DNA from 4 places in the Shewanella sp. SM32 genome. Region 4 is predicted to be linked to each of the others. Evidence: predicted binding sites of a transcription regulator. Region 4 holds the regulator's gene; each other region holds the start of a gene.
The links. Region 4 encodes FliA, which starts transcription of late flagellar genes. Its sites were predicted from a motif close to CTAAAGNTNNNNNNNNNNNNGCCGATA; they were not measured.

Region 1 (7,585 bases), on a different contig from region 4:
TCACGCCTTGTAACCAAGTTTTTGCCTCAGCTTCACCGTGATGAGCAATCATAGATGCGACTAACGCTATGTTGTATGGATGTTTACCACTGCGAGTACAAATCTTTCCTTTGTATTTGGGATCGGCTAATTCTTCATAGGTCAATTGCTGCTGGCCTAAACGATCCTTGGCTGTATAGAGATTTCGCACCCGCATAGTCAGGGCATACCACTGGCCATCGGGATCGCGATACTGCGCAGGAATATTGCTCTCTAGCAGGGGATTTTTGACTGGAGAGGTTAGATCTTTATCCACTAATTCAACTAAACGTGAAAAATCAGACGTCAGCACAAGATCCGCTGGGGATAAACGGCCTTCACGGACGAGACGCTCGGCAATACCGTCTTTAGCAAATACCAAATTCACACCTATGCCAGTTTCTTCGGTGAAACGCGTCAGGATAGGCTCCACCAAGAAAGCTTGACGATAAGAATAAACGGTTAATTTATCATCTGCATTCGCTGAATGCCCAACCGACATTAACCCAACAATAGCCGCGCAAGTTACCCATTTCATTACCGAATTCTCCCCAAAGTGATGACGTGTTCAGTAAAATTTGAACACTAACGCATTAATGATAATGCTTATCAGTTTCGCAAGAGTAATAGATACAGAACTTGAGAGCAAGCAGCTAATTAACTTTATGTTTTTAATGGTATTAATCTGAAAATTTGAGATTATCTCAAATCAAACTAAACTGAACCTTAATTTGATAAAAATGCTTTCAGGAGGCGTTATGTTAACTGTTTTGCTGCTAGGCGTAGCCGCAATTGTGCTATTTGGCTTATTCAAACTCAATACTAGTCCCAAAAGACATAAACACTCTTCTCAAGCTGCAGATCCCAGTATTAATAAAACTCACAGTTTTCACAGTGTGAGCATAGTGAATAACGGCAGTTGCTGTGAGCAGATTGAAGCGCTTTCTGGAAAACGATTTTTATCGAAAGATGCGCCCGAAATTCCGATGGAAGAATGCACTATGGCAAACTGCCAATGCCGCTATCAACACCATGAAGACAGGCGCCAACTAGGCAATGATCGCAGAGTAGAATATGGGGTTACTCGTGAGTTATTCGGCGCTTTTGGTGAACAAAATCGCCGTGATAGGCCAAGAGGAAGACGCGCAACCGACGGTTGAGCATCCTCTGCGGATTATTGGGGACGAGTTTGAATAAATGCAGGTAAATCACGCATTTCACTGAACCAAAGTGCTGTCGCAGGTGCAACCTTACGCCAATCTAGCTCTGGATGTCTAAAATCCACATAATCGAGTAAGCAAATCAAGGCTAATTGCGGTGCTTGAATCGTGGTTTGGGTGATCACAGTTTGAAGCTCAATCTGCATAAGGCCGCGCAGCAGTGCTTGTTCAAAACGTGCAGTCCAAAATACTGATCTCACGCCTTCTTCTTCACGCATTTGCTCTTGGCGTAATTTCACCGCGCTATCGATTAAGCCTTTGACTAAAGAATACTGACACTCCAGCACCCAGTTATTATTTGAGATCCCAAACATCTTACGATCGCCAAGCTCTGCATCTAGGTAACGCATGATCACTTCACTATCGAATAGTGCTACACCATCGTTGGTAATAAGACATGGGATCTGTCCTAACGGGTTAGCATCGAGTAATTCTGCGCTGTTTTCAAAGGGATTAACTAACTGCTCTTCAATATTGTTAATCCCTAGATACTGGATTAAGGCTCTTACACAACGGGCATAGGGCGAAGCTTGAGAACTTAACAACTTCATCAAAAATTTCCTTTTGTTTGCATTAAACGCTATGGCTTTTTAGGGGCAAGAACGGCAACAAGTTTACTCTCGCCTTCTATGTAAAATTGAGATTACCAGTATTTTTCAACGGTAATTTGCCCAGGAGCACGGCGTAAATTCTTCACCAACCCTTTATCGAGTAAAGCGGCTTGCGCACCATTAATCATACCCGGATTGCCGCAGATCATAACTTGAGAGTCAGCTGCGTTTAAGGTTAGTCCTGCCTTTTTTTCGATTTCACCCGAGACTATTCCCTCGGGAATGCGGCACTGTAAAGCATCGGCAAAGGGTTTACGGGTCACACTCAAGACTAATGTAAATTGTTCAGGGTATTTGCGTTCTAAATTACGCAGCTTATCAAGATATGCCAAATCCTGTGCCTCGCGCACGCCATACACAAGCACGACTTTTTCAAAACGCTCCCAAGGTTCATCGGTGTCGAGCATAGACAAAAATGGCCCTACTGCTGTTCCTGTGGCTAAAAACCACAAATGCTTCCCTTGGAGTTCACCCTTAGGAATTTCAGCTAAGGTCATAAAACCAGTCGCGGTTGAGGTAATTTCAATTTCATCGCCTATTGCAAGGTTGTGTAATTGAGGCGATAACAGGCCATCCTCTACCGCAACGGCGAGCACCTCGGCATAGGGTTTATCGGGAGAATTAACTAAGGAGTAGGCTCTAGCCACACGCTTATCATCTTGCATTTGACTTAACTTGATAAACTGACCAGGAATAAATGGAGCTAACTCGGCAGCAATGCGCAATGAGAATAACTTATCACTCCAATCAATACGTTCTATCACTTGTCCCCTAATCCACATAACTTGCCCTCAAGCGAAACGTTAAATAGGCTTCCAGCATAGACTTTTTTCTGCACAACAAAAACCCCTTATATAAGGGGCTTATGACTATAACGCTGAATATAGAACTGAAAATACTGAGGTATTAACTCGGACTCTATGCTGTCTCATCAGTCTTCTTGTTAAAGCTATCTCTAAAGGCTTGCAGCCCCTCTTGCACTAAGCTGTAGGTTTTATCGACACCATCGGCAATATCACCCTGCAATACTTTAAGGCCGGACAGAATATCTTTAGCCTCTTTAAAGCCATTGTCGATGGCACCGCCAATAATCCCCATAAAGCTATCGAGTTGATCACTTAGACTCATACCCGAATTTTGTTGTTGGTGAATGCTAAAAAACTGCGTCGCAAAACTCACGATACGATCTGCAGTCGCTTCTGGAGAAGTATCTACGCCATTATCGTAAGCCGTCTGAATCGCGTTCTCGCCCATAGTGGGCGCTAATTCTTTATTAATCGACTCTATCGCTGCGCGATAAAGCAAGGCCATAGACTGATCGCCTGACTTGATATTCACATCTTGCTGTGCCGATAAAATCGCTTGATTCATCAGCTGCTTGCTCGTTTGCTGCGCAGTTTGCTTCGAGGTTACTTCTGTGGCTTTCGCGTCCTTCGAATCACTCACTTCGGTGCCCTTAGACGCCGTGTTTTCAGCATATTTTTTCTGTGGCAAAGGAGTACTTTGCACTTGAGGGGGTTTATTGATTTCCATGATGACTATCCATTCAATTCGGGTCGACTTAATTATCGACCAAAATTTAACCAGCTTTAGTAATTTTTAGAATTGAAGTACCATCTGACCACAAGGCCATGATAAGGCCCACATAAATTAAGTGGGTTCATTCTTTAATAAGGTGCATAAAGCGCCAACCCACCGCAATGCAGATCATTACTATCGCTGAGCTTAGACATAAGCCAATAGAAAAGGATGTTACACCATGGCAGCAGGCCGCAGTTTGAGTCATTTCCGCTTTCACGAGTTTACACTAATCCTTAAGCACTATTTTAAGCATAATCTGGGTATCAATATAAAACGCTTTAGCCTGCTAACAAGCCTCGTCATATTCACTTGCCTCGGCTTTACTCCCATTAGCCAAGCTCATGCGGAGAGCAGACTAATTATTTTAGTCAGACATGCGGAAAAAGCCGACACGCCAGCCAATAACCCGCAGTTATCACCCAAGGGAGAAATACGCGCAGCATCACTGATCACTGCCTTGAGCCGCACGCCGCTGTCGCAACTTATTGCGACTCAATACCTAAGAACCCAACAAACACTCGCGCCCATCGCCGAGGCTCGCCATTTACCTGTGACGATAGTAGAAGCAGCCAAACCTATCGAAGGACATATTCAACACATTGTCGAACAAGTGCATGCTGTAAAGGGCAATACACTCATCGTTGGGCATTCAAACACTGTCCCACTGATCATTAAAGCCCTTGGCGGACCAGAGATCCAAGCGATCAGCGAAGATGACTATAGCCAGCTGTTTTTACTCTCTCTTAATGATGACCAACCTGCGAGCTTGATCGCCACCCGTTACGGACAAGAATAAGGATAAATAACATGAGTGAACTCAATTGGTTTATGTGGGGACTCGATCTATTTTCAGGGCTGTTTTTGATTGTAATAGGACTCGCTGTACTCGCGGTTATTTACATGTATATCGCAGATAAAATGCAGACCAAACAAGCGGTAAGACATAACTACCCAGTAATTGGTCGCTTTCGGTATCTGTTCGAGAAACAAGGCGAGTTCTTTAGACAATACTTTTTCGCCCAAGACAGAGAAGAACTGCCATTCAACCGTGCAGAACGCAGTTGGGTTTACCGCGCGGCTAAAAATGTCGATAGAACTATCGCCTTTGGTTCAACTCGCCCCTTAGATAATGCTGGTACCATTATGTTTATGAATACCGCCTTCCCAACCCAAGATGAAGAGATCACACCCATTCATCCACTGACAATTGGCACCAATTGCCGCCAACCCTATACGACTCAAGCTATTTGTCATATTTCAGCCATGAGCTTTGGGGCTCTATCGCGCCCAGCAATTACCGCCCTTTCCCACGGTGCAGCGCAGGCGGGTTGCTGGCTTAACACAGGTGAAGGCGGCTTGAGCCCTTATCATCTAAAAGGTGGCTGCGATATCGTCTTTCAAATTGGAACAGCCAAATACGGTGTACGTAATGAGCACGGACATTTAGACGATGAAAAGCTCAAGTCGATAGCCATTCATCCCGAAGTCAAAATGTTTGAAATTAAAATGAGTCAAGGGGCTAAACCGGGTAAAGGTGGCATTTTACCAGGGATCAAAGTCACAGCTGAAATTGCCCATATCCGCGGTATTCCTCAGGGTTATGACTCTATTAGCCCTAATGGTCATATTGAATTCAAATCCGTGAACGATATTTTGGATATGGTTGAACGAGTACGTGAAGTTACCGGTAAACCAACGGGCATTAAGGCCGTACTCGGTGACGTACAGTGGCTCGAAGATTTATGTGATGAAATCGAACGTCGTGGCGAAGACTCTGCCCCCGACTTCTTTACTTTAGACAGTGCCGATGGCGGCACAGGCGCTGCACCACAACCTTTAATGGATTATGTCGGATTACCACTGAAGGAAAGCTTACCAATCCTAGTTAATGTCTTGATCCAACGAGGCTTGCGTAAACGCATCAAAGTCATCGCTTCGGGTAAACTCATAGTGCCATCAAGAGTCGCTTGGGCTTTAGCATTAGGTGCAGACTTCATCGCATCGGCCCGCGGCAATATGTTCGCCCTAGGTTGTATTCAAGCCTTACAGTGCAATAGAGATACCTGCCCAACGGGCATCACAACGCACAATCCCAAGCTACAACAAGGACTCGATCCTAGGGATAAATCGGCTCGTGTTGCTAACTATAATCATAATTTACACCATGACTTAGCCTTAATTGCGCACTCTTGCGGAGTGACAGAACCAAGACAACTCAAACCCTCACATGTCCGAATTGTACTCGATAGCGGTTTATCCATTTCACTCGATAAATACTATGCACATATGGATAAGTAGCCGCGAACCCTCGCGGTTAATGGCGAATACAACTTTCGTTTATATAGGGTTTACATAAGGTATATTTGAATGCGTATCACAAAAGAGGTAAGATCCGTGACGTGAGACATTATTCAAATGTCTTACCCACAATTGAACTTAAGGAAACACTTTGAAATCTAGCTTCGTAAGCCAACTGCCCGCCAGTAAAACTGTAAGCACTAGCTGTAAGAGCTGTAATCGCCTGACCGAGATCGAAGGTGAACTGGTGTGTTTTCGCGAAGGGCAGATCATTCGACTCACTTTGATAGATGAGTCAGTACCTAAATTGAATCTTTTATGTGAAGGTTGGAAAGCGGGGAAGCTGAACGGCGTAGCTTAATTCAGTCATATTTTATCTCTGGAGTCTCTCTAGAGCATCAAGAATAGAGGCTCACCTCTATTCTCGTACGTTCTCACCTAAACTGTACTAAAGCACTAGCGAACACACCTAACGCATACCCATAAAGTCACTTGTCGGCGCGTTCATATCGCGGATCACACCTGCCAGCACCATTTCTGGATTGACTTTAGCCAAGGTAAGTCGCCGAGTTGTAACCAACAGGCCCGCATTCAATTCAGCATGAATACGTTGCAATGAATCATAATCAACACCACGTTTTTTCAATGTCGCCATGATGGCATACCAATCAGTGGCGACTTTTTCTTCTTTGCCTTCAATATTAGCTCTCAGTGTAATATTTTCCATGCCAGATCTCTTCCGATTGATGTGTTGGCATTGAGTATAGAGAGCCGAAGCTGAATAAAGACTGAACTGTATTACGCTATTAACTGCTCAGAGGAGTATGTTGTTGCTCATTTTGTATCCGCCATAATTTGGCATAGAGACCATTTGCCAACAGCAAAGTCTGATGATTACCTTGCTCAACTATTTCTCCTTGGCTTAATACGACTATTTGATCGGCATCGACTATGGTCGATAACCTATGAGCCACCACTAGGCTAGTGTGCCCCTTAGCGACTTCCCGCAGTGCCGACAAAATAGCTTGCTCGGAGCGACTATCGAGTGAAGATGTCGCCTCATCAAACACCAGCACTGGCGAGCCCTTCAAAATGGCCCTTGCTATCGCGACACGCTGTTTTTCTCCGCCAGAGAGTTTTAAGCCGCGCTCACCCACCTTTGTGTCCCAACCAAGGGCAAGTGATGCAATAAATTGCTCTAAGTGCGCTAATTTAATCGCGTTACGCACCTCTTCATCAGTCGCGTCTGGGCGACCATAACGTATGTTTTCGACTAATGAATCGTTAAACAGCACGGTATCCTGCGGCACTATGGCGATGGCACGCCGCAGCGCATCTTGGGTGAGATGGCGGATATCTTGTCCATCGATTTTAATCGCACCTTGGTCCACATCGTAAAATCGAAACAGCAGTTTAATCAGGGTCGATTTACCTGCACCACTATCACCTACAACAGCCACCTTTTTACCGGCTTCAACCTTAAAGCTCACGTCCCGCAGAATTTGCCGCTCATCGTAGCTAAAATTAACATTTTCAAATATCAACTCACCCTTAGTGGGTTGAAAATCGAGTGCTTGGGGTAAGTCGACTATCATAGGATGTTTATCGAGCAAGCTAAACATGCGCTCAATATTGGCTAACGCGCCGCGAATTTCGCGATACACAAAACCTAAGAAGTTAAGGGGTAAAAAGAGCTGCATCATAAACGCATTAATCAACACAAAATCACCTAAGGTCATATCGCCATAGGTGACTCTGTATGCCGCCAGCGCCATCATAGCCGTCATCGCCAAAGCGATAATCACAGCTTGTCCACCATTGAGCGCAAACAAAGATAAACGATTCTTACGCTTAGCG
Region 2 (7,585 bases), on a different contig from region 4:
GACTTATGGACGATACACTTTCACGTTCGTGTAACCTTGCTCGATTAAATACAATGCCTGCAATTTACTCATCACCCCACGCTCACAATAGAGCAAATAAGTCTTTTGCTTATCGAGATCGGCAAACTGAGTCGCTAACTTGAAGAATGGGATGCGCTTTATCTCAATACCTTCAATTTGCAGCGGTTTGCTTTCCTCTTCTTCAGGAGCACGAATATCAATGACCACTTGGTTAGTATCGATACTGGCAACCGTTTCTGTCTCAGTAATCCGAGTATCCATTTGTTCTGCGATCTCCCTGATATCGATAGTGACAGATTGGGCGATGATCTGATCGATCAAATCCTCAGAGAACTTTTTCTCTTCCGCTTCAACCTTAGCTAATACCGCTTTTACCGTCGGCTTTTGCGAAATTACGCCGCAATATTCAGGCATTGATTTAGCAAAATCTTCGGTGCCGATTTTACGGCTCTCGTTGATAATGTCTTGCTTATCCATGGCGATTAAGGGACGTAGAATCAATAACTCAGTACAACGGTCGATGACGTTTAAGTTGGTCAGGGTCTGGCTAGACACTTGGCCTAAACTTTCACCGGTAACTAAGGCTTGAATGCCCATACGCTCGGCGATACGCGCCGCGGTACGCATCATCATGCGTTTCAATACAACGCCCATTTGACCGTTATCGATACGCTCTAAAATCTCAGCAACCACAGGCTCAAAAGGCACAGAAATAAACTTCACTTTGTGGGATTCACCGTAGGTTTTCCACAAATGGTAAGCCACTTGTTTTACACCAATTTCGTGCTGTGCGCCGCCCAGATTGAAGAAGCAGTAATGGGTACGAGCGCCTTTTTTGATAAATTGATAGCTAGATACGCCAGAGTCAAAACCACCCGAAATCAAGGACAATACATCTTCCTGTGTTGCCATCGGAAAACCGCCTAGACCTTCAATACGCTTAGTCACCATATAAAGATTATCGCGCTCAATCTCTAAATTAACGGTAATGTCCGGATTCTTTAAACGCACGCCCAGCGCATCGGTAAACTGGTTTAAGCCACCACCGACATAACGTTCAACTTCAATAGAATTAAAATCATGATCGCCAGTACGCTTGACTCGCACGCAGAAGGTTTTACCCGCGAGTTGGTCACGGTAAACAGGCAAGACTTGCTGATAAATATCATCAACAGATTCAAAGCTGTACTCATCCACTTGCACTACGTGTGCAATGCCAGGAATACACGCCAGACGCTCACCGAAAGCTTGGGCCAATTCAGGCTTATCCTTTGGTACCATCACCATAATGCGGTCCCATTGACGCTGCACTTTTGCATCTTCGTCAACTTTTTTAAGCACATTACGGATGTTAGTTTCGAGCATTTTGGTGAAGCGCATGCGTACAGGCTTGCTCTTCATCATGATTTCTGGATACAGCTTTACAATAAACTTCATGGGATTTCCGCGGGCAATTTTAAAACAGCAAAATTGGTTAAAAGAATAATCGGGGGATTATATACCCAAGCAACCTAAAAAGGCGAGTTTCAGCGCACATAGCCAACAGCGACACAGGCCAAATTTGTGGCGTATTCATCGCGTATTAATGACTAAATCACGGCAGCTAATTAGGCTGAAATAATGTCACTAAAGCCTATTCGAATGGTGTGAATTTCCCTGCTTAAAATAAGTGATTTGAGATAAATTATTAACAATAAGTCGTTGAGGGATGGTCAAGGAAACTTAGGGATTACACACTCAATGTGATTAACGTAAAGCCCAAATGGATTTAAATCAACCACAGTGATTTGATGCATAACACGTTAACTAAAAGGGAAAAGTCCACATTAGCTCAATAAAAAAGCCGCAAGATTATTGCGGCTTTAAATTGGGAGAGTATCTAAACACTTAAGGCGAATTACCGATCTGAATTTCTTCAGACTCCTTAGCTTTACCTTGCTCAATAGCAATTTCAACCCTGCGGTTACGGGCACGATTTTCCGGAGAATCGTTAGGCACAATCGGATTGTTAGACGCCATACCAACCACTTTCATTCGATTAGAATCAAAGCCGCTGACCTGTACTAACTCATGGGCCACTGCCACGGCACGTTTGCTGGATAAATCCCAATTAGAACTATAGAGCTCATCGCTTATTTGCATATCATCCGTGTAACCTGACACTGTGATGACGCCTGGCACATCTTTTAACAATTCGCCGACTGAGCGTACCACAGGTTTAAATCGAGGCTGCAGGAAACCTGAGCCAGAAGCAAATGAACCCTTCTCACGTATACGAATAATAATCTGCTGACCTAATGACTCAATTTCAATCGCTCCATCGGTAATCTCTTTATTGAGCTCCTGCGCCATCTTCTTCACTTGCTGATTGATCTTTTCTTGCGCCGCTGCCGCTTCCGCTTTAACCGCATCGGCCACTTCTTGCGCCGTAGCACTCGCTTCGCCACCCCGCTGAGAACCATTTTGCTGCTGCACGCCGCCCGCACTATCGTCTTCACCCGCTTGGAAATCCAATACAGGTTCAGTCATTTCATTCGTTTGCTGGTTAATGATTTCAATCGGAGTCGGATCGGGGCGACCGGGTCTAAATTCTAAGGCAATGACAGAAGTCCCTTTCGGGATATCTTTAACTTCCACCTTATTTTGCACACCAAAGGCATACTTCATTGAGCCCGCGATCTGCTTAAACTTCATCACGTCCATTTCAGAAAATGACAATAACAATACGAAGAAACACATCAACAGCGACATCAAGTCGGCAAATGTTGCCAACCAGAGCGGTGCTCCGGGCGGTGGACAATTGCACTTAGCCATGGGCTACTCTCCGTCCGTTGTATCGATTTTACGATTTTTTTCAGCAAGATAGTTTTTCAAAAAGCCTTCAATCACCCGCGGGTTTTGTCCATCTTGAATCGCCAATACCGCATCCATAATAAGATTACGGTTAAGCATTTCCTCCCCCATCCTAAGCGTTAGCTTATCCGCGATAGGAAGACAAACCATGTTAGCAACCATAGCGCCGTATAATGTGGTTAACAACGCAACCGCCATCGAAGGACCAATAGATTTAGGATCCGCCATATTTGATAACATGGCCACGAGACCAACGAGTGTACCTATCATCCCCATCGCTGGCCCAACATCGCCAAAGGCTCTAAATATGCCAATCCCCGTACGATGACGTTCTTCCGTTAGAGCGATGTCCTTCTCTAGAGCTGCACGCACTACTTCACCATCATGACCATCGACTAACATATCGACAGCCTTTTGCATAAAAGTATTGCTAATTTGCGCCTCTTCTAATGCCAAAAACCCCCCTTTACGGGCAGCATCTGCCATAGTCACTGACTGTTCAATCAAGTCTTCTGGTTTATCAATCTTAAATACAAAAGCTTTCAAAGCAATTTTAACGGCGCTTAAAAACTGTTTAAGAGTGAACTTCATCATTACCACGAAGAAGGACCCACCGAACACAATCAGGATCGAGGGCACATCAACGAAAATCATCAAGCCGCCACTGGTCACCATAGCGCCGAGAATAAAACCAAAGGCTCCCACAATTCCGATTATTGTTGCTAAATCCACAACGGCTCCTCAATTTTCGTAATAAACGACATAATACTTACTCTGGGTAAGCAAGAACACTCAGTTATTCTACCGAATAAGATAATCCCACCGACACACATACGAGCCTTGTTTATCCAGTTAAAAATTACCATACAAATGATGATACTATTGTCAGTTATCGGACACACACTAAGCAAGTTTAGCGACAATTTATATTTTCTGGAAAAATTTCAGTAACAAAGCGTGCTATTGAGCAAATATCTTTAGTCTGAATTTGACCCTTACGCCGCCCTGATATACCTTGTGTCCGCTAAATCAAAGGAAACCTGAACGTGGCGAAGAAACCCGAAAATCTTAGTTTTGAAGAATCCCTTGGCGAACTTGAACGCATCGTTGCCGATCTAGAACAAGGCGATATCTCCCTCGATGACGCGTTAAAACAATTTGAACGTGGCATCAATCTCGTTCGAAATAGCCAAGCAAAACTCGAACAAGCCCAACAAAAAGTGGCCATTTTACTGAAACAAGACGAAAATGCGCCCCTATCCCCCTATGCCGTTGAGGGCGAATAAGCGTGTTAGTCAGTACCATTCAAGAATATCAACAACGAGTTGATGATCAATTAAAACAGCGTTTTAGTACGCTTGAAGATACCGCTCCCCAATTAAAAGCCGCTATGACTTACGGTGCCTTATTGGGAGGGAAGCGCATTCGACCGTTCCTCGTATACAGTGTAGGACGCATGTTTGGGGTCGAACTCGAAAAGTTAGATGCTTGCGCCGCAGCCATTGAATGTATCCATGCTTATTCATTAATCCACGACGATTTACCCGCCATGGACGATGACGAGCTGCGCCGTGGCCAGCCGACAGTGCATATCGCCTTTGATGAAGCGACGGCCATTTTAGCGGGGGATGCTCTGCAAACCTTAGCCTTTGAAATTGTCACCGAAGCCGTAGCAGGGATCAGCAGCGAACAACATATTGCTATGGTAAGAGTATTAGCCAAAGCCTCAGGTTATCGTGGTATGTGTGGAGGCCAAGCGATAGACTTAGCCTCGACCGATAAACATATTGATCTTAAAGCGTTAACTCAGCTACATAATATGAAAACTGGCGCCCTTATCAGCTGCGCCGTTGAGTTAGCTTTGATCGCCGCAAACGCGCCAAAAGATCAGTATGCTGCTATGATGGATTTTGCTCGTGCGGTCGGACTCGCCTTCCAAGTACAAGACGATATCCTTGACATCGTAGCCACCACCGAAGAGCTAGGTAAACCGCAAGGCTCTGATACTGAATCGAATAAGAGTACGTTTCCACAACTACTTGGACTACAAGGTGCACAAGACACCGCCAAACAACTGATCCAAGAGGCACTATCAGCGCTGGCTAAATTGCCATACAATAGCCAGTTAATTGCAGACTTCGCCCGCTATATCATTGAGCGAAGAATATAATAAGAGTCGAAGTATCTCGCTATGAGTTTGGACATTTCTCAGTTTCCCGTGTTGGCGCAGGCCAACACCCCCAATGAGCTCCGCCAGCTTCCTCAGGCACTTTTACCACAAGTAGCCGATGAACTGCGCGAGTTCCTTCTTAAGTCTGTTGGCATGTCCAGCGGACATTTTGCCTCTGGGCTCGGCACAGTAGAACTCACTGTGGCACTGCACTATGTCTACAATACCCCCTTTGATCGACTGATCTGGGACGTAGGCCATCAAGCCTACCCCCATAAAATTCTCACGGGTCGACGTGACAAAATGCACACCATTCGGCAAAAAGATGGCTTACATCCTTTCCCATGGCGTGAAGAAAGTGAATACGACACTTTCAGCGTTGGCCATTCAGGCACGTCGATTAGCGCCGCACTGGCGATGGCGATAGCTGCAGAAAAAGAACAAGCAGGTCGTAAAGTTGTCGCTGTCATCGGCGATGGCGCTATGACCGGCGGCATGGTGTTTGAAGCCATGAACCACGCGGGCGACTTGCACAATGACATGCTCGTGGTACTGAACGACAACGAAATGTCGATTTCAGAAAATGTCGGCGCCCTCAACAATCATTTAGCACAACTGATGTCAGGCCGTTTCTACACCACACTGCGCGAAGGCGGCAAAAAAGTGTTGAAAGGTATGCCAGTCATCAAAGAAATGGCCAAGCGCACTGAGGAACACCTCAAAGGTATGGTCGTTCCTGGCACTCTATTTGAAGAGTTAGGTTTCAACTACATAGGTCCTATCGACGGCCACGATGTAGACGCTCTGGTCGAGACCATGCGCAATATGCGTAATCTGAAAGGTCCACAGGTGCTGCACATCATGACCAAAAAAGGTCGTGGTTATGAACCTGCTGAAAAAGATCCTATTGGTTGGCATGCTGTGCCTAAGTTTGACCCATCACTCTTTAAAAAGCCGGCCACCAAACCCGGTTTGCCGACCTTTTCTCAAGTCTTCGGTAAATGGTTGTGCGACATTGCCGAACAAGATGAGAAAGTGTTAGCGATTACTCCTGCGATGCGTGAGGGTTCTGGCATGGTGGAGTTTTCCCAGCGCTTCCCGAAACAATATTTCGATGCAGCGATTGCCGAGCAGCATGCAGTCACCTTAGCGGCGGGTTTTGCCTGCGAAGGTTTCAAGCCTGTAGTCGCGATTTACTCGACTTTCCTGCAACGCGCCTATGATCAGCTTATTCACGATGTCGCACTACAACAATTGCCCGTGTTATTTGCCATTGACCGTGGCGGTATCGTCGGTGCCGATGGTCCCACCCACCAAGGTGCATTCGATTTAAGTTTTATGCGTTGTATCCCTAATATGGTGATCATGGCGCCGTCCGATGAAAACGAATGTCGTCAAATGCTCTACACTGGCTATTGCTATGATGCGGGCCCAAGTGCGGTGCGTTACCCAAGGGGTAGTGCCACGGGAGCGATGCAAGTCGAGTCCATGACTGCGTTGCCAATTGGTAAAGGTGTCATTAAGCGCATCGGTAAGCGTATTGCCATACTTAACTTTGGTACCTTGCTCGCATCGGCATTAACCGCTGCCGAAAGCTTAGATGCGACGGTTGTCGATATGCGCTTTGTGAAACCACTTGATGTTGATCTGGTAAAAGAAATGGCACTAACCCATGAAGTGTTCGTCACTGTGGAGGAAAATGCCATTATAGGCGGTGCGGGTGCCGGAGTGCTTGAACAGCTTCAAAAGCTAAAAATGCCTAAAGCCGTACTCCAAATTGGTTTGCCAGACGAGTTCATTAAACATGGCTCGCCAGAGGAAGTCATCCACGATTTGCAACTGGATGCCGAAGGCATACTGGCGCAAATCAATGCTTATCTAGCGCAATAGGCTGAACTTGCTTATCTCGTTAAGACGCTAAATGTTATCAATAAAAAATTCCGCCCATAAAAAAAGGACTGCAATTGCAGTCCTTTTTTGTTGCTGTCTGTTATAACAGCGGCTGATCCAATAAAGCTTAAGCTTCGATATCTATCGTCGCAGTTTCTTGGTTTGGGCCACCCTGTGACACCATCACCATCGCAGGGCGCAGCAAGCGACTGTTCAGCTCATAACCCTTTTGCATCACCAACATCACAGTGTTCGCAGGGAACTCGGCGCTTGGCTGCATGCCAATCGCTTGATGTTGATCAGGGTTAAATGACTGACCTTGTGGATCAATTTGCTTAACACCAAATTTAGCCACCGCAGTGAGTAAGCTTTTTTGAGTTAACTCAACACCTTGATAAATCGCTTTAGTCGCTTCATCTTCTGGGTTTGTACCCATTAGCGCGCGCTCCATGTTATCAAGCACAGGCAAAAGTTCATTGGCGAACTTTTCCAAGGCAAACTTGTTCGCCTTTTCCACATCCATTGCCGCACGACGACGAATGTTATCGACCTCGGCTGCGGCGCGGATGACTGAATCCTTCTGCTCTTCAACTTTCGCCAAAGCTTCAGCGAGTAACTGTTCCAGCTCTTCAATACGGAAATTGGCCTGGG
Region 3 (7,585 bases), on a different contig from region 4:
TTTAATGCATTCGCCATGGCGATAATGGCTGACACAATTTCACGACTTTCACGGCTGACGGTAAGATCTGAAATAAACGAACGATCAATCTTAAGTTTACTGATCGGAAACTGCTTCAAATAACGCATAGAGCAGTAACCCGTCCCAAAATCGTCAATCGCGAGCCCTACGCCTAATTCCGCTAATTCTTGGCATAACAAGGTCGCGTGGCGAATATCACCCATCAATTCAGTCTCAGTGATCTCTAAGATTAACGTCTTAGGTTTCAAGCGATAACGCGTCAACAACTGCCACACTTGCTCGAATAAATTACCACTGAAGAACTGGCGGGCCGACACATTCACATGCATTGTCATATCTGCATTATGATGCTGCCATAGGTTTAATTGTCGACATGCGGCCTCTAAAACCCAACTGCCGATAGAATTAATCATCCCCGACTGCTCAGCAATATCAATAAAGGAAGCTGGAAATAACACGCCTCTTTTAGGATGATGCCAACGGATTAAGGCTTCGGCGCCAATATAGGTATTCTGCTCAAGATCCCTCAGAGGCTGATAATAAAGCTCAAACTGACGGCCACGGATCGCACTGTGTAAATCACGTTCTATCTGCGCATCCTCTTTAAATGCACTCAATAACGTGCTGTTAAATACTTGGATTGCAGTGCCTTTTTTCTTTTTAGCATACTGCACTGCAATATCGGCACAGGTTAATGGAGCAAACAAACTCGCCACAGAGGCAATATCAACCACAGCTAAAGCAGGCTTTGGTTCGACTTGCTCGCGGCCGATTAAAATAGGCATGGCAAGATGTTGATACAGGCGCGTACTAAAATAATCGAGATCGTAAACCGCATTATCATCGGTCAACAGCACTGCAAATTCATCGCTGCCGACGCGAGCAATTTCAGTGGCCTTATTAATCTCAGAAAAATGTTTCAAACGGCGGGCAATTTCTATCAACAAGCTATCGCCATTTTCATGGCCATAGGTATCGTTAAAACGCTTAAATCCCACTAAATCAACTAATAACAACAGTCCCTTCGTGGTACGTTCAAGGACTCGATTAAAATGAGTACGGTTATGTAGTCCCGTTAATCCACAACGCCAAGCAAGCCGTTCAAGCTCTGACTTATAGTTATGCTCGTCGGTATTTTCTTCACACGAGACCAAGGCATAATGATTACCGCGATCGGTAATGAACTGACTCAGCACGTATGTCAGCCAATAACGACTGCCATCGGCACGACTAAACTGCACTTCGCCTTTGGCAATTTCGCCCCTAAAGATTTGCGCTAGGGTTTGCTCGGCTAATTGGGCATGCTGCTTGAAAAAAGCCAACTCACGAATATTCGCGCCGATAATCTGCTCACGGGGCATGCCGGTGATTTCACTGTGCGCCTGATTCACATACTCGACTTTTTCAGTATGCAGATTAATTAACATACTGATTTGTCGCGATTGTTCAGTGGCACAGCGAAATAAACTCAAGCTTTCTTCTTTATCGTAGCTGTGTTTTGTCGCTAAGGTCAGGGCTAATTGGTCAGCCATCTGGCACCCGAGGTGAATTTCACTGTCATGCCAGTGGGGAGTCAATTGTGCCCGTTCGATGCAGAGCACACCTTCGAGATGGCCATTGATACGAATGGCGATGTCAAGACTCGAGTTGATTTGCCTCGGGATAAAATAGCACTCAGCCAATTCACTTAAACGTGGATCGGTAAGGGCATTGCCTGCATCGATATGGCGCAGAGTTTTGAGCTCGTGTACATACCGGGGGCAATCTTGTAATAACTTAGGTCTATGAATGTCTTGCAACATCATAGAACCAAATTGTGCGACGAGTGATTGGGTTTGTTGATCAGATGAAAAAGTCCACACTGATACCAAAGAAACCGCTAAATTCTGGCACAACAACTCTGTGGTTAACTCTGCCGTCTTTGTGAAATCGCCCTGCTGTTTTGCAGTTGACTGTACCAAAGACTCCAATAAATGCTGATGCTGACGTCGCTTCACGCTGGTTCCCTACAAAACTTCGTGTTGGGCTAAAGGTCTTTGCTGTTAGCAAACTTACCTTGAAATTTAGAATTAAGCTGATTGAATTATTCTTATTTGGAGGCAGATTACACTAACTGTTGTAAGCACAGCAACATGTGGCACAATTTATTACAATTTATTACAATTTGGTTAACAATAGCAGCATTTTTAGGCAATTAGCGCGATTTCCGGATATCCATAACCGACTAAAAACTAAAGTGCTGCTTTAAAAATTACAGGCCGTTTTCCAATTGAAAAATCATTTTTTCCGCGCTGACATTGAAGGTCAGCAGTAAGTCGACGCCTTCAGCTTTAGTCACAAATTCAGTTTGCACTTCAGCAAATCGAGTTTGAGCGCGTGTTGCCATGCTTTCAGCATCCGCTTGAGCGCTATCGCCAACAAAATTTAACGTCAATAACGTATCGTGCTCATCAATAACGGCGCCGATATCGACAAAGCTGCCGCAATCGGTGCAAGTGTCATTCACTGTCGGGCTCTGTGCTTCTATTATGCCTTTCATCTGTATTCCTTAATGTATAGAGCGACTGATTAACGGCATCACTAAAATATGCTCGTTAAATTTTTAACGCGGTAAATTTTAACTCGATAGGTTAATACGAATTATAGGTAATTAAGCTTCAAGATAACTGGCTTTAGCTCACGCTTATTTATCGAAATGGATCAGATTGACCCGATGGGTATTGAAGACCACTTGCGGGAAGACGGCCTTAGGCTGAAGCGAGCAAAGGCACAAGATTACGTTGGATTGCCAATTGATCAGCAAAGTGCATGATCTCGACTTTGGGTGCGGTTAGTTGGCCCCTTTGCCTCAGCTGAGTCACATGGTCACAGTTACTTAGCGCTTCTGCCATTGCGACTGACTCGCCGCCACGGATGACTAAGGCTTCCGGTCGCAATGCTTGTTGTAATTGAAACGCACGTGGACCTTGAGCCATAAAAATACTGCTGTTATCAACCACAGGCTCAGCAGACGATAAATCCGCCATTAAACTTTGCTGCGGTGGCAATTCGAACTGACGTTGTAATTTTTGCGCCATATCAAGTTCATTTTGCCATTGGAATTGTGCCATATCCCGAGCGTCAACCGACAGTAACGACAGCAACAGGGCGAATTCACCCCGTCTGTCGTTTTCTATCGCCGCGTTTAAGCGGGTGCCAATTTGGGCTTCGTTGACTAAAGGAACATCAATTTGCATAAAAAAACATCGTCAAAACAATTCGTTGTTAGTTAATCGACCATTTGATACATAACTTTAGGAATATTTTTAAATTGGGTATTTACATGGAAAAGGTTTCTGACTACTATGGCGGCCGCAATTGAGGAGGGGTTCCCGAGTGGCCAAAGGGATCAGACTGTAAATCTGACGGCTCAGCCTTCGAAGGTTCGAATCCTTCTCCCTCCACCATTTGCACTGCAAGTTTTATCGTGTTGTTCAAAAATGATGTAGAGTTTTACAAAAGCGTTAAAGGTATTCGTGGAGGGGTTCCCGAGTGGCCAAAGGGATCAGACTGTAAATCTGACGGCTCAGCCTTCGAAGGTTCGAATCCTTCTCCCTCCACCATCTTTATCTCTAACGCAGATAATCATTTTTCAAAAGCTAAACATGGCCAATGTTTAGTTTTGTCTTGATAAACAAGTCCGTTATTGATGATGTTTTGAAAGACAATTTTAAAAGTTAGTTGTAAAACTAAAAAGAAAGTTTGTGGAGGGGTTCCCGAGTGGCCAAAGGGATCAGACTGTAAATCTGACGGCTCAGCCTTCGAAGGTTCGAATCCTTCTCCCTCCACCATTTCTTTCACCCTCGCATATTCTTCTTGTTCCACTTCCGCATAGTCTTTTCCAACTTAATCTGACTGTTCCAGCTTAATCTGATTAAATTCTTGGCATTTCTATATTAAGTAAACTTCTTGGTGGACGACATTTTTGATTTCAATTACGTCGTGTTCTACTTTAAGCGAATGACTTCAAGCTCATCCAATAAAACCGCTTTGCCCGTCCCTGTGATATGCTCTGAAAATGATCCCTTTCGATGTGACTACTATGATTTCTAACACGATTCAACCACCAGTGGATTCTCACAGCGCTCACAGACTCTGCCCCACATGGGAAGCCCACGCGATAGGCAAGATTGAAGCGGATTTTCAGCGCAGCGCCGATACCCACTTGATTAAGCTTGAATTACCTATGCTCGATGGCATAGATATTTATCTCAAAGATGAAAGTACCCACCCGACAGGCAGCTTAAAGCATCGCCTCGCCCGCTCACTCTTCCTCTATGCCCTGTGTAACGGCTGGATTAAGCAAGGCACGCCGATTATCGAATCCTCATCGGGCAGCACGGCGATTTCTGAAGCCTACTTTGCCCGCTTACTCGGTTTACCTTTTATTGCCGTAATGCCCAAAAGCACAGCTAAAAAGAAGATTGAGCAGATCACTTTCTATGGCGGTCAATGTCATTTTGTCGATCATTCCAGTGAGATTTACGCAGAATCGGCGCGCCTTGCCGCAGAGCTTGGCGGCCATTATATGGATCAATTCACCTACGCCGAGCGTGCAACCGACTGGCGCGGTAATAACAACATAGCCAACTCTATCTTCAATCAGATGGAGCGCGAGCCACACACGATCCCGCGCTGGATAGTGATGAGCCCAGGCACTGGCGGCACATCGGCGACCATAGGCCGCTACATTCGCTATCAGAGGTTGGCAACACAACTTTGCGTGGTCGACCCGCAAAACTCCGTTTTTTTTGATTTCTATCAGAGCGGCGATGCCAGCTTAACCTGTTGCAATGGCAGTAAGATTGAAGGCATAGGTCGACCGAGAGTCGAGCCATCGTTTATTCCTGGAGTTGTAGATACTATGCTGCAAATTCCCGACGCCGCATCAGTGGCGACGATTCATTGGTTAGAACAATTGATTGGCCGTAAAACCGGCGCATCCACAGGAACCAACCTGTACGGTGCATTGCAACTGGCGGTACAAATGCAAGCGCGTGGAGAGCAAGGCTCAATAGTAACCCTCATTTGTGACTCGGGTGAGCGTTACCTTGATACTTATTACGATACAGATTGGATTACAGCTAACATCGGCGATATTGCGCCCTATCAGCGCCAACTTGCAGCATTTAATCATTTCGGCCAGTTAAGTGAGCTTGTTTAAGCAACTGTATTAAGTCGTTAGGTTTAGAATCCACAAAACATCCACCATAAAAAACGCCCCACAACTGTGAGGCGTTTTTTATGCTTTGCAGATTAGCATTAATCAATATTCAAATACTTATGGGTCTGGATCGATAAGCGCCAATTACGGGCGATACACACTTTCATCGCCAGTTCTGTCGCTCTAGGCTTTTGACTAATCGGCTGCAGGCAAATCGTTTTCGCTGAAATATCGATGTCTTGCAGTAACTCATCAAGTTCATCGATGTGATTTTCAGTAGCGATAGGATGCTTAATCTCATTGGCACGGTTCAGCGCCTGTGCTAATACCTGATAGCCCCCTTTCATGTTCACCTTGGGTGATACTGTCACCCAAGTGTCATCAGCACAGTTGATTTCGAAGGTGCCACTGGTTTCGATTTGAGTCGCAAAGCCTTGACTGTGCAAGGTCTCGGTTAATTCGCGTAAATCATACATACAAGGCTCACCGCCGGTGATCACGATATGCCGCGCAGTAAAACCTTTAGCGAGAAAGGCAGCGATAAGACTTTGCGCCGTATGATCAGCCCAGCGACCAATGGTGCCGTCCACGGTAATCACTTGCTCTGGCGAGACCTTATTGGCTTCAAGCACATCCCATGTCTGTTTCGTATCGCACCAAGCACATCCCACGGGACAACCTTGTAGGCGGACAAATATGGCGGGCACTCCGGTAAATACACCTTCACCTTGAATGGTTTCAAATACTTCGTTGACAGGGTAATTCATACTGACGTTCCACTTTTCTGGGGCGGCATTTATAGTGGATTTTAGCTTGAGCTGCAAGTTTTTGCGCCGAGAAAGCCTATTTCGACCCTATAGTCAGAGTTTGCAAGCCCAATGGCCTGAGTTACACTAACGCCCTATTAATACCTGTTCTACGGTGAAGTGAAATCCTTTATGTCAACGAGCTTAGTGTCAAAAACAGTGGTGTCCAAAGCAGTGGTGGTATTCAGTGGCGGACAAGACTCAACAACTTGCCTTATTCAAGCCCTAACCCAGTACGATGAAGTACATGGGATCACTTTTGACTACGGTCAACGCCACCGCGAAGAAATTGAAGTTGCCAAATCCTTAGCAAAACGCTTGAAGATCACCAGCCATAAAGTCATGGATGTCACCTTACTCAATGAGTTAGCTATTTCAGCCCTCACCCGTGATGCAATACCCGTTTCACACGAGTTGATGGAAAATGGCTTACCCAATACCTTCGTGCCCGGCCGTAATATTCTATTTTTAACGCTTGCAGGCATTTATGCCTATCAATTAGGAGCGCAGGCGATTATCACAGGCGTGTGTGAAACCGATTTTTCAGGCTACCCTGATTGTCGTAACGATTTTGTCAAAGCGATGGAATCCGCCTTAGTTCAAGGCATGAATAAACAACTAAAAATCATCACGCCTTTAATGTGGCTCAATAAGGCGCAAACCTGGGCACTGGCGGATAAATATCAGCAACTTGATCTGGTTCGCCACCATACTCTCACCTGTTATAACGGCGTGATTGGCGATGGCTGTGGTGATTGCCCTGCCTGTCATCTTCGCAAACGTGGATTAGATGACTATCTACAGAATAAAGCAGCAGTTATGGCTGAGGTTGACGCCAGCGAGCCTAAAGCATGACACGCAGTCCCTATTGGGTCGCGCTGATGGTGAGTCTGATCTGTGCGGGTTTGTATGCCGCAGGCTTAGCAAGCCCCGATGTCGATAACTTACTCGCCTATCGCCGCAGTGCAATTAGTGAGGGTGAATGGTGGCGATTAATCAGTGGAAATTTACTGCACACGAATCAATGGCATCTATTGATGAACCTTGCAGGGCTGTGGGTGGTGCTATTTTTGCACCATTTTCATTATCATCTCAAAGACTTAAGTGCACTATTTTTCGTGTTATGTTTACTTGAAGGTATAGGCTTGTATTTAGGCTATCCGCAATTGCTCGGTTATGTCGGCTTAAGCGGTATGTTGCATGGTTTGTTCGCCTACGGCGCAGTGCAGGATATTGTCCGTAAGCTGCGCTCAGGCTATCTGCTGCTCGTTGGCGTTATCATCAAGGTCGGTTACGAACAGCTTTATGGTGCCAGCAGTGATGTCACCGCCATGATAGGTGCGCGCGTAGCAACTGAGGCGCATTTGGTCGGTTTAATCTGCGGGCTGATTTGCGCTTTAGCGGTGTTTATCAAGCTAAAAATGAGCCCATCAAAAGTCCCTGCTTAACCCAAGTCAAGATATTAAAAAGCCGTCGCAGCATGATTGCTGGACGGCTTTTTTAATGCTGAGCGTAAGAATAAATCTAGGCTTTGATCAACAGGTCCCGCAGGTGC
Region 4 (7,585 bases):
AGCGACCGCAGGTCCCTTTCCTGAACCATGAAGCGCATCCAATAAAGCTTCAAATTCAGCATCATTAATATCATCGATACTTGAAGACGTATTTTCAATGGAAGATGAGTTATCACTTATATCAGCAGGGATTTCTTGAGGGGTAGGAGTATCAATAATGACTTCAACAACAGGTTCTGGCTCTGCAACCTTGGCGGAAGCGACTTCAGATGGCAAAGGTGCACCTGAACTGAGCATTTTAAGTCTCGCTAGCAAACCTGAATCGGCGGGGTCTTGTTGCTCGCCCTGCTGGGTTTGCGCAAACATGGTATTAATTGCATCAACAGCCTGCAAAATAATATCCATCAACTCTGCGTTAACGCTACGCTTGCCTGTCCGCAATAAATCGAAGGTATTCTCAGCCTCATGACAAACATCAACCATGGGAGTTAAGCTAAGAAAGCCAGCACCACCTTTAACGGTATGAAAACCTCGGAAAATGGCGTTCAGCAAGTTAGTATCATCAGGATTATTTTCAAGCGCAACGAGTTGCTCTTGCAGAAGCTCTAAAATTTCACCGGCTTCGATTAAAAAGTCCTGGAGTATCTCTTCATCTACATCAAAGGCCATCAAATTGACTCCCAGTTAGAAACCCAGACTCGATAGAAGATCATCCACTTCGTCTTGACCCGTTACCACATCTTGACGAAGCTCGGCATTCATTATCGGGCCTTCTGCTTCAATATTATTTTTCTGAGCAATCTGACTTTCAATCATAGGTTGCTCACCAAATACCGTCAGCATAGAAACCAGATTACTTTCTACTTCCATTACTAGATCAATAACACGACGTATTATTTGTCCTGTTAAGTCTTGAAAATCTTGCGCCATCAAAATTTGATTAAGCAATTCACGTAATCGAGTCGAGTCATTTGCACTACGAGACATAAGGTCTTGTACATCATGACAAAGGCCCTTAAATTCAGTCAGCGCTATCTCGCGTCGCATTAATCTGTCCCAAGATGGCATGACATTTTGAATATTTACGGTCACGGCATTAGCCAAAGGTAAACATTCTTCAACCGCATCCATGGTTTTATTTGCAGCTTGTTCGGTCATGTCAATAACGTAATTTAAACGTTGCTTGGCATCGGGGATCTCTGTATTGGCTAATTCAGCAAGACGATTATCAACTTGAAAATCCATCAGCGCACTATGAAGTTGCCGAGTTAATTTACCTACTTCTTCGAATAATTCTCGTTGCAGTGGAGCAGCAAGCTCCCGAAATAAATCATCAGCCTGACTTTGCTCACCTGCACTTAATAATTCAACTAAATGCTGAGCTTGCTCGAGCGTGATGAGCCCTGATGTTTGTGACTTCATAGCTCATCCTTGCTCAAGCGAGTCGTTCGAATATTTTATCTAACTTCTCTTTCAGCGTTGCAGCGGTAAAAGGCTTAACCACATAACCATTCACTCCCGCTTGAGCGGCAGCAATAATTTGTTCACGTTTTGCTTCAGCAGTTACCATTAATACGGGTAAATGCTTTAGCGAATCATCAGCGCGAATTGCTTTTAACAGATCGATTCCTTGCATACCAGGCATATTCCAATCTGTAACAACAAAATCAAAATCCCCCTTTTGCAACATCGGCAGGGCTGTTGAGCCATCGTCTGCTTCTTGGGTGTTATTAAACCCCAAGTCTCGCAACAAGTTCTTGATGATACGCCTCATTGTCGAAAAATCGTCAACAATGAGAATCTTCATATTCTTGTCCAAGGTTTCCTCCGGTGAGCTGACATTCTGTGCTCGATTAATAATTATACTTATGTCCAGTGCTTGAGTTTAGCTTTCAATCGCAACATTGCCTGACTTAATATCTGGCTAACCCGCGATTCACTGACTTCAAGAATGGCGCCAATCTCTTTTAAATTCAATGCTTCATCGTAGTACAGGGATAACACTAATGCATCTCTTTCAGGCAATAATTTAATTGCCTCAACCAGAGCAGAATGAAATTGGTTCTCAGCTAATGCTTCAAATGAATCATCATCGGACCGATCACTCACTGTAAGTATATCCTGAGATACGCCTAAATCTTCTATCCCTATGATTTTTCCGACAGAAACATCGTTAAGAATATGATGGTACTCATCGAGCGTCATATCAAGTTTTTCTGCAATTTCTGTGTCGCGTGCATCACGGCCCAGTTCTTGCTCTAACTCATCAATAGCGTGTGCAACCTTACGATTGTTACGATGAACGGAACGAGGGACCCAGTCGCCACGACGAATTTCATCTAACATGGCTCCACGTATGCGTATGCCAGCGAAGGTTTCAAATTTCGCACCCTTGCCACCATCAAACTTGGATGATGCTTCTAGTAACCCCATCATCCCAGCTTGGAGTAAATCATCTAACTGCACAGATGCAGGTAGTCTGGCGAGTAAATGATGCGCAATTCTTTTAACCAACGGAGCATACTGTTCAACGATCGACGATTTATTGTCTAAACAAGTATACGCAGCGGCTTTATTCACTCGTTTTTTCCTCTTGAAAATCTGGTCGTTGTACTAAACGCTCAACGAAAAACTCCAAATGCCCACCAGGTTGCTGCGGCACAGGCCAGCTCAAAATTTTATTTGCCAATCCTTGATACGCAATCGCCGCTGGTGATTTAGGATAAGCTTCAACCACCAATTTTTGTTTACGAACTGATTTACGTAAGTTTTCGTCAAATGGAATCGTGGCGACTAATTCAAGTGCAACATCTAAAAATCTGTCGGTCACTTTACTGAGTTTAGCAAATAATTCCATACCTTCGCGTAAACTAAGCACCATATTGGCAACTATTTTAAAACGGAACACGCCATGCTCACGGCTGAGAATTTTAATCAGGGCGTAGGCATCGGTAATCGAAGTGGGTTCATCACAAACAACGACTAGCACATCCTGCGAAGCACGTGAGAAACTGAGCACCATATCTGAGATCCCAGCCGCTGTATCTACGACTAGAATATCAAACTGAGTCCGCATCTCACTAAATGCACGGATTAATCCAGCATGTTGCGCCGGGCTTAATTCCACCATCCCCTGTGTTCCTGAGGTGGCTGGTACTATGCCTATCCCCTTTGGACCACGAACGATAATATCGTCAAGCTCTGCATCACCAGAGAGAACATGAGAGAGGTTACGCTCGGCACGAATACCCAGCATGACGTCGACGTTTGCTAAGCCAAGGTCAGCGTCAAGTACCAAGACACGCTTGCCTTTTTCGGCTAATGCCACAGCAGTATTAATAGAAACGCTGGTTTTACCCACGCCTCCTTTGCCACCAGTGACCGCGATTACTTTCACTTTTTCGTTATAGGGTTGATTCATCATACGTAAACCACTTGCTTGATCCAGGGTCATAAATCTACTCAAATGCACAGGCCATATTATCTGACCACGCTGTGTCTTGTAATGATTGTTGTTCTGTACTATCTAACGCTGCGAGTGCCTGCTGGGCTAAATCTAGGGTATCCGCAACTTTCATATCTTCAGGAACTCTTTGTCCATCAGTAATATAACTTAATGGTAATCCGTTTTGGATCAACACACTTAATGCCCCTGCTAACGACACAGATTCATCGAGTTTTGTGAGAACGACACCAGATAGGGGAATGCGTTTAAAATGATTGACTGCATCTTGCAGCACACGGCGCTGCCCTGTCGCAGACAGTACCAGATAACTGCGGATAGGTATCCTGCTATTTGCAGTTAAATTATCAAGTTGCTGGTAAAGGCGCATATCTCGCTGTCCCATGCCAGCCGTATCTATCAATACTAGCTTGCGATTCCTAAACTGATAGAGAATTTGCTCTAATTCATTTAGATCATGAGCTTGCTTTACTGGGCAGCCCATTATTTTGCCATAAGTTGCTAATTGCTCATAGGCTCCGATGCGATAATGATCTGTGGTAATTAAAGCAACATGTTCAGCACCATGATGTGCCGCAAAACGGGCAGCAAGTTTAGCTAATGACGTTGTTTTACCAACGCCAGTAGGACCAACTAATGCAACCACCCCGCCCTGCTTAACAATGTCATCGCCCTGATTATCAAGCATATTAGCGAGACTTTGTGGTAATGCTCTGACTAATTCAGCCGGCGTATAATGCTGGCTCAGCGCGGCTAATTTATTCGCAACCGCAGGGGAGAATTCAGCCTCAAGCAATTTGGCTTCGAGCATAGCACCGACGGGATCGATGCGTTTTTTATGTTCCGTCATCAAGGAGGATACTTGATGTGTCAGTAAATTACGCAGTGATGCTAATTCATCACGCATGGCCTCAATATCGGCAGTTTGCTTCTGAGAGGTTTGCGGTTTCTTGTCAAACGTCGCCGGAGGATCACGACGTTCGGGCTTCGCTGCGGCTGGCGCTTGTAACCCTTTAGCCCATGCAGGTAACTCGGCATCAACTTGCTGATGTGACATTTGTTGATTCAAACGGCTTTGCTGCTTCTCAAGTAAGGCTTGTAATGAGTCTGCAGGTGCGGCTGGCTTAGCGCGAGTTTCTACACGAACTGGCTGCTTAGCACCCAGGGACACGAGATCGTCGCTCACGTCCATAAAGGTCGGTGCAGGCGCAGTGGCTGCAGTTTTCGCTTTAGGTTCGTCATAGTCAACGGCAGCGACAATTTCGATGCCACCGTTCACTTTTTTATTTGACATAATGACGGCATCTGAGCCGAGTGTTTCTTTCACTTGGGCCAGTGCGGCGCGCATGTCTTTGGCAAAAAATCGTTTAATCTTCACTTATGCGTCCTCTACTGGCCGACTGCAGATACGATACGTATTTGCTTCTCATCAGGTATTTCTTGATATGAAATGACTCTGAGATTAGGAATAGTATGTTTAACAAAGCGTGACAGCGTCGCGCGTAACATACCTGACGTCAACAATATGGCGGGTTGTCCGACCATTTCTTGCTTCTGAGCCGCATCGGCAAGGGACTGCTGCATGCGTTCTGCAAGACCGGGTTCAATATTAGGACCATCACCACCGGTTGCTTGCATTGACTGATGCAACATCTGTTCCAACTCTGGCGCCAAAGTAATGACGGGGATTTCGAGCTCTGGGCCTGAGATTTCCTGAACTATCATACGTTTCAAAGCGATACGCACAGCGGCAGTCAAGACTTCAGTGTCATTACTCTTAGTGCCATATTCTAACAAAGTTTGCACTATAGTACGCAAGTCTCTAACTGAAACCCCTTCATTTAATAGGTTCTGCATCACTTTTACGACATGTCCTAGTGGCATGATATCTGGAATAAAGCCATCAACCAGCTTAGGTGAGTGTTTCGCAAGCATATCCATCAGTTGTTGCACTTCTTCGTAGCCTAACAACTTAGCGGCATTATTTGTGAGTAATTGACTAATATGAGTTGCAACAACAGTGGCGGCATCGACGACGGTATAACCTAATGTTTGTGCGTGCTCACGTAACTCAGGAGCGATCCATACCGCTTCTAGGCCAAAAGCGGGATCGCGCGTTTCGATACCATCGAGTTTGCCATAGACTTGACCAGGGTTGATCGCCAATTCGCAATCATGACGAATATCTGCCTCTCCGACGACGACGCCCATTAATGAAATGCGATACGCATTAGGCGATAAATCTAAGTTATCGCGAATATGCACCGCGGGCACTAAGAAGCCTAGTTCCTGAGACAACTTTTTACGCACGCCTTTGATACGGCTTAGTAACTCGCCACCTTGGCCCTTGTCTACCAGAGGGATCAAACGATATCCAACCTCAAGACCAATAGTGTCAACATGATGTACATCGTCCCAACCTAGCTCTTTAGGCTCTTTATCTTGTCTTTCTATTGGACCCGATTTCACTTGTTCTAGCGCTTTAAGACGTTTGTTTTCATTTCGTTTATAAACAAAATAAGCTGCACCAGCCGTCATAAAGGCAAAGCTTAAAAACGCCATGTGCGGCATACCAGGAACAATACCCATGACAAACAGGACTCCGGCGGCGATACCCAATGACTTATGACTGTCAAACATCTGACTCATCATCATTTGGCCCATATCACCTGACTCGTTTTGACGAGTCACCATCAAGGCTGCGGCGATTGACAATAATAGACCAGGGATCTGCGCCACTAAACCATCACCGATAGTCAGTAAGGTATAAATTTCAACCGCTTCAGAGAAACTTAAGCCATGCTGCACAATCCCTATGATGAAACCACCTACGATGTTGATCACTAAGATCATGATACCGGCAATCGCATCCCCTTTAACGAATTTGGACGCACCGTCCATCGCACCATAGAAATCGGCTTCACGGGTCACTTCGGCACGGCGTATTCTCGCTTGATCTTGGTTTAAGGTTCCAGCATTTAAGTCAGCATCGATTGCCATTTGCTTACCAGGCATAGCATCCAAGGTAAAGCGGGCACTGACTTCTGCGATACGACCAGCACCTTTAGTCACCACCGCAAAGTTGATGATAATCAAAATGATAAATACCACTAGACCAACGGCATAGTTACCACCGATCACCACAGAACCGAAGGCTTCAATCACCTTACCCGCGGCATCACCGCCATTATGACCCTCAAGTAAAACCACACGAGTAGAGGCAACGTTGAGCGCAAGGCGTAATAACGTCGCCACCAGTAACACAGTTGGGAAGGCAGCAAAATCTAAGGGTCTATCGGTATAAATAGCCACCAGCAATACGATGAGAGCTAACGCAATGTTGAATGAAAAGAGTATGTCTAATAGAAATGGAGGGATAGGTAAAACAATCATGGCCAATGCAGCAAGCACAACCACCGGCGTGCCAATGCCTTTAAAAGTGCTGAGCCTAATTTGTTTTACTTGACCAAGAGTCGCTTTAACATCCATTCGCTATAACCTAAACTTTGACGTGTAATAGCATGAAGCAAAAAACGCGCCAACAAGATTAAAGCCATTAATGAAGGAAAGATATGTACTGTGACTGATTGATATACATAAAATTAGCCATAAAAAAACAAATGAACTCGACATCATCAGCTTTGCCAATGACTACCATCTGAGACTAGTGGTTCAATATTTCAATTCATCTGGTATAGGTTGATTGAGTGGGACAGGAATAGGTTTACGGCCGCGTCCTTTTTGATATTGGCGCAGCTGGAATACATAAGCCAAAATCTGTGCGACAGCAGTAAACAAACCTTCAGGGATCTGCTGATCTAACTTAGTCGTATGGTAAATAGCCCTTGCAAGTGGTGGGGCCGAGACAATCGCAATATTGTGCGCGCGGGCAATCTCACGTATTTTAAAGGCCACATCATCAACACCTTTCGCTATCACAAAGGGAGCCGCAGAGCGCTGCACATCGTATTTAATCGCAACGGCAAAATGCTCAGGGTTAACGACAATCACATCGGCATTTGGCACTTCAGCCATCATTCGACGCTGCGCCAACTCGCGCTGTAACTGCCGTACTCGCCCTTTGACTTCAGGCTTCCCTTCAGTATCTTTATACTCATCTTTTACTTCTTGTTTGGTCATCTTAAGTTGTTTGTTGTGATTCCAAAGTTGAAATGGCACATC

Region 1: L5M10_RS16230 (DUF5610 domain-containing protein) is a predicted target of FliA. The motif match lies at 3,416-3,442, and genes of this name have one in related genera.
Region 2: pomA (flagellar motor protein PomA) is a predicted target of FliA. The motif match lies at 3,765-3,791, and genes of this name have one in related genera.
Region 3: L5M10_RS05125 (VC2046/SO_2500 family protein) is a predicted target of FliA. The motif match lies at 3,292-3,318, and genes of this name have one in related genera.

What each region holds. Positions count from the first base shown of each region.
Region 1 covers NZ_JAKKRO010000043.1:8,220-15,804, reverse strand. Annotated here, with positions in the region: gene L5M10_RS16250 (Fe(3+) ABC transporter substrate-binding protein) at 1-556, opposite strand, end outside; gene L5M10_RS16245 (hypothetical protein) at 777-1,178, shown strand; gene L5M10_RS16240 (glutathione S-transferase N-terminal domain-containing protein) at 1,193-1,789, opposite strand; gene L5M10_RS16235 (ferredoxin--NADP reductase) at 1,882-2,631, opposite strand; gene L5M10_RS16230 (DUF5610 domain-containing protein) at 2,768-3,382, opposite strand; gene L5M10_RS16225 (SixA phosphatase family protein) at 3,609-4,226, shown strand; gene L5M10_RS16220 (FMN-binding glutamate synthase family protein) at 4,238-5,728, shown strand; gene L5M10_RS16215 (hypothetical protein) at 5,880-6,089, shown strand; gene L5M10_RS16210 (hypothetical protein) at 6,198-6,455, opposite strand; gene L5M10_RS16205 (ABCB family ABC transporter ATP-binding protein/permease) at 6,535-7,585, opposite strand, start outside.
Region 2 covers NZ_JAKKRO010000068.1:3,617-11,201, reverse strand. Annotated here, with positions in the region: gene thiI (tRNA uracil 4-sulfurtransferase ThiI) at 4-1,458, opposite strand; gene L5M10_RS20115 (flagellar motor protein MotB) at 1,909-2,835, opposite strand; gene pomA (flagellar motor protein PomA) at 2,839-3,606, opposite strand; gene xseB (exodeoxyribonuclease VII small subunit) at 3,921-4,160, shown strand; gene ispA ((2E,6E)-farnesyl diphosphate synthase) at 4,163-5,044, shown strand; gene dxs (1-deoxy-D-xylulose-5-phosphate synthase) at 5,066-6,934, shown strand; gene grpE (nucleotide exchange factor GrpE) at 7,062-7,585, opposite strand, start outside.
Region 3 covers NZ_JAKKRO010000008.1:48,007-55,591, reverse strand. Annotated here, with positions in the region: gene L5M10_RS05135 (putative bifunctional diguanylate cyclase/phosphodiesterase) at 1-2,018, opposite strand, end outside; gene L5M10_RS05130 (DUF406 family protein) at 2,273-2,560, opposite strand; gene L5M10_RS05125 (VC2046/SO_2500 family protein) at 2,769-3,257, opposite strand; tRNA gene L5M10_RS05120 (tRNA-Tyr) at 3,383-3,467, shown strand; tRNA gene L5M10_RS05115 (tRNA-Tyr) at 3,539-3,623, shown strand; tRNA gene L5M10_RS05110 (tRNA-Tyr) at 3,767-3,851, shown strand; gene L5M10_RS05105 (PLP-dependent cysteine synthase family protein) at 4,079-5,224, shown strand; gene queE (7-carboxy-7-deazaguanine synthase QueE) at 5,323-5,991, opposite strand; gene queC (7-cyano-7-deazaguanine synthase QueC) at 6,163-6,885, shown strand; gene rrtA (rhombosortase) at 6,882-7,478, shown strand; gene uvrB (excinuclease ABC subunit UvrB) at 7,555-7,585, opposite strand, start outside.
Region 4 covers NZ_JAKKRO010000013.1:20,921-28,505, reverse strand. Annotated here, with positions in the region: gene L5M10_RS07385 (chemotaxis protein CheA) at 1-609, opposite strand, end outside; gene L5M10_RS07380 (protein phosphatase CheZ) at 625-1,362, opposite strand; gene cheY (chemotaxis response regulator CheY) at 1,376-1,759, opposite strand; gene L5M10_RS07370 (RNA polymerase sigma factor FliA) at 1,807-2,520, opposite strand; gene L5M10_RS07365 (MinD/ParA family protein) at 2,513-3,394, opposite strand; gene flhF (flagellar biosynthesis protein FlhF) at 3,399-4,781, opposite strand; gene flhA (flagellar biosynthesis protein FlhA) at 4,793-6,892, opposite strand; gene flhB (flagellar biosynthesis protein FlhB) at 7,076-7,585, opposite strand, start outside.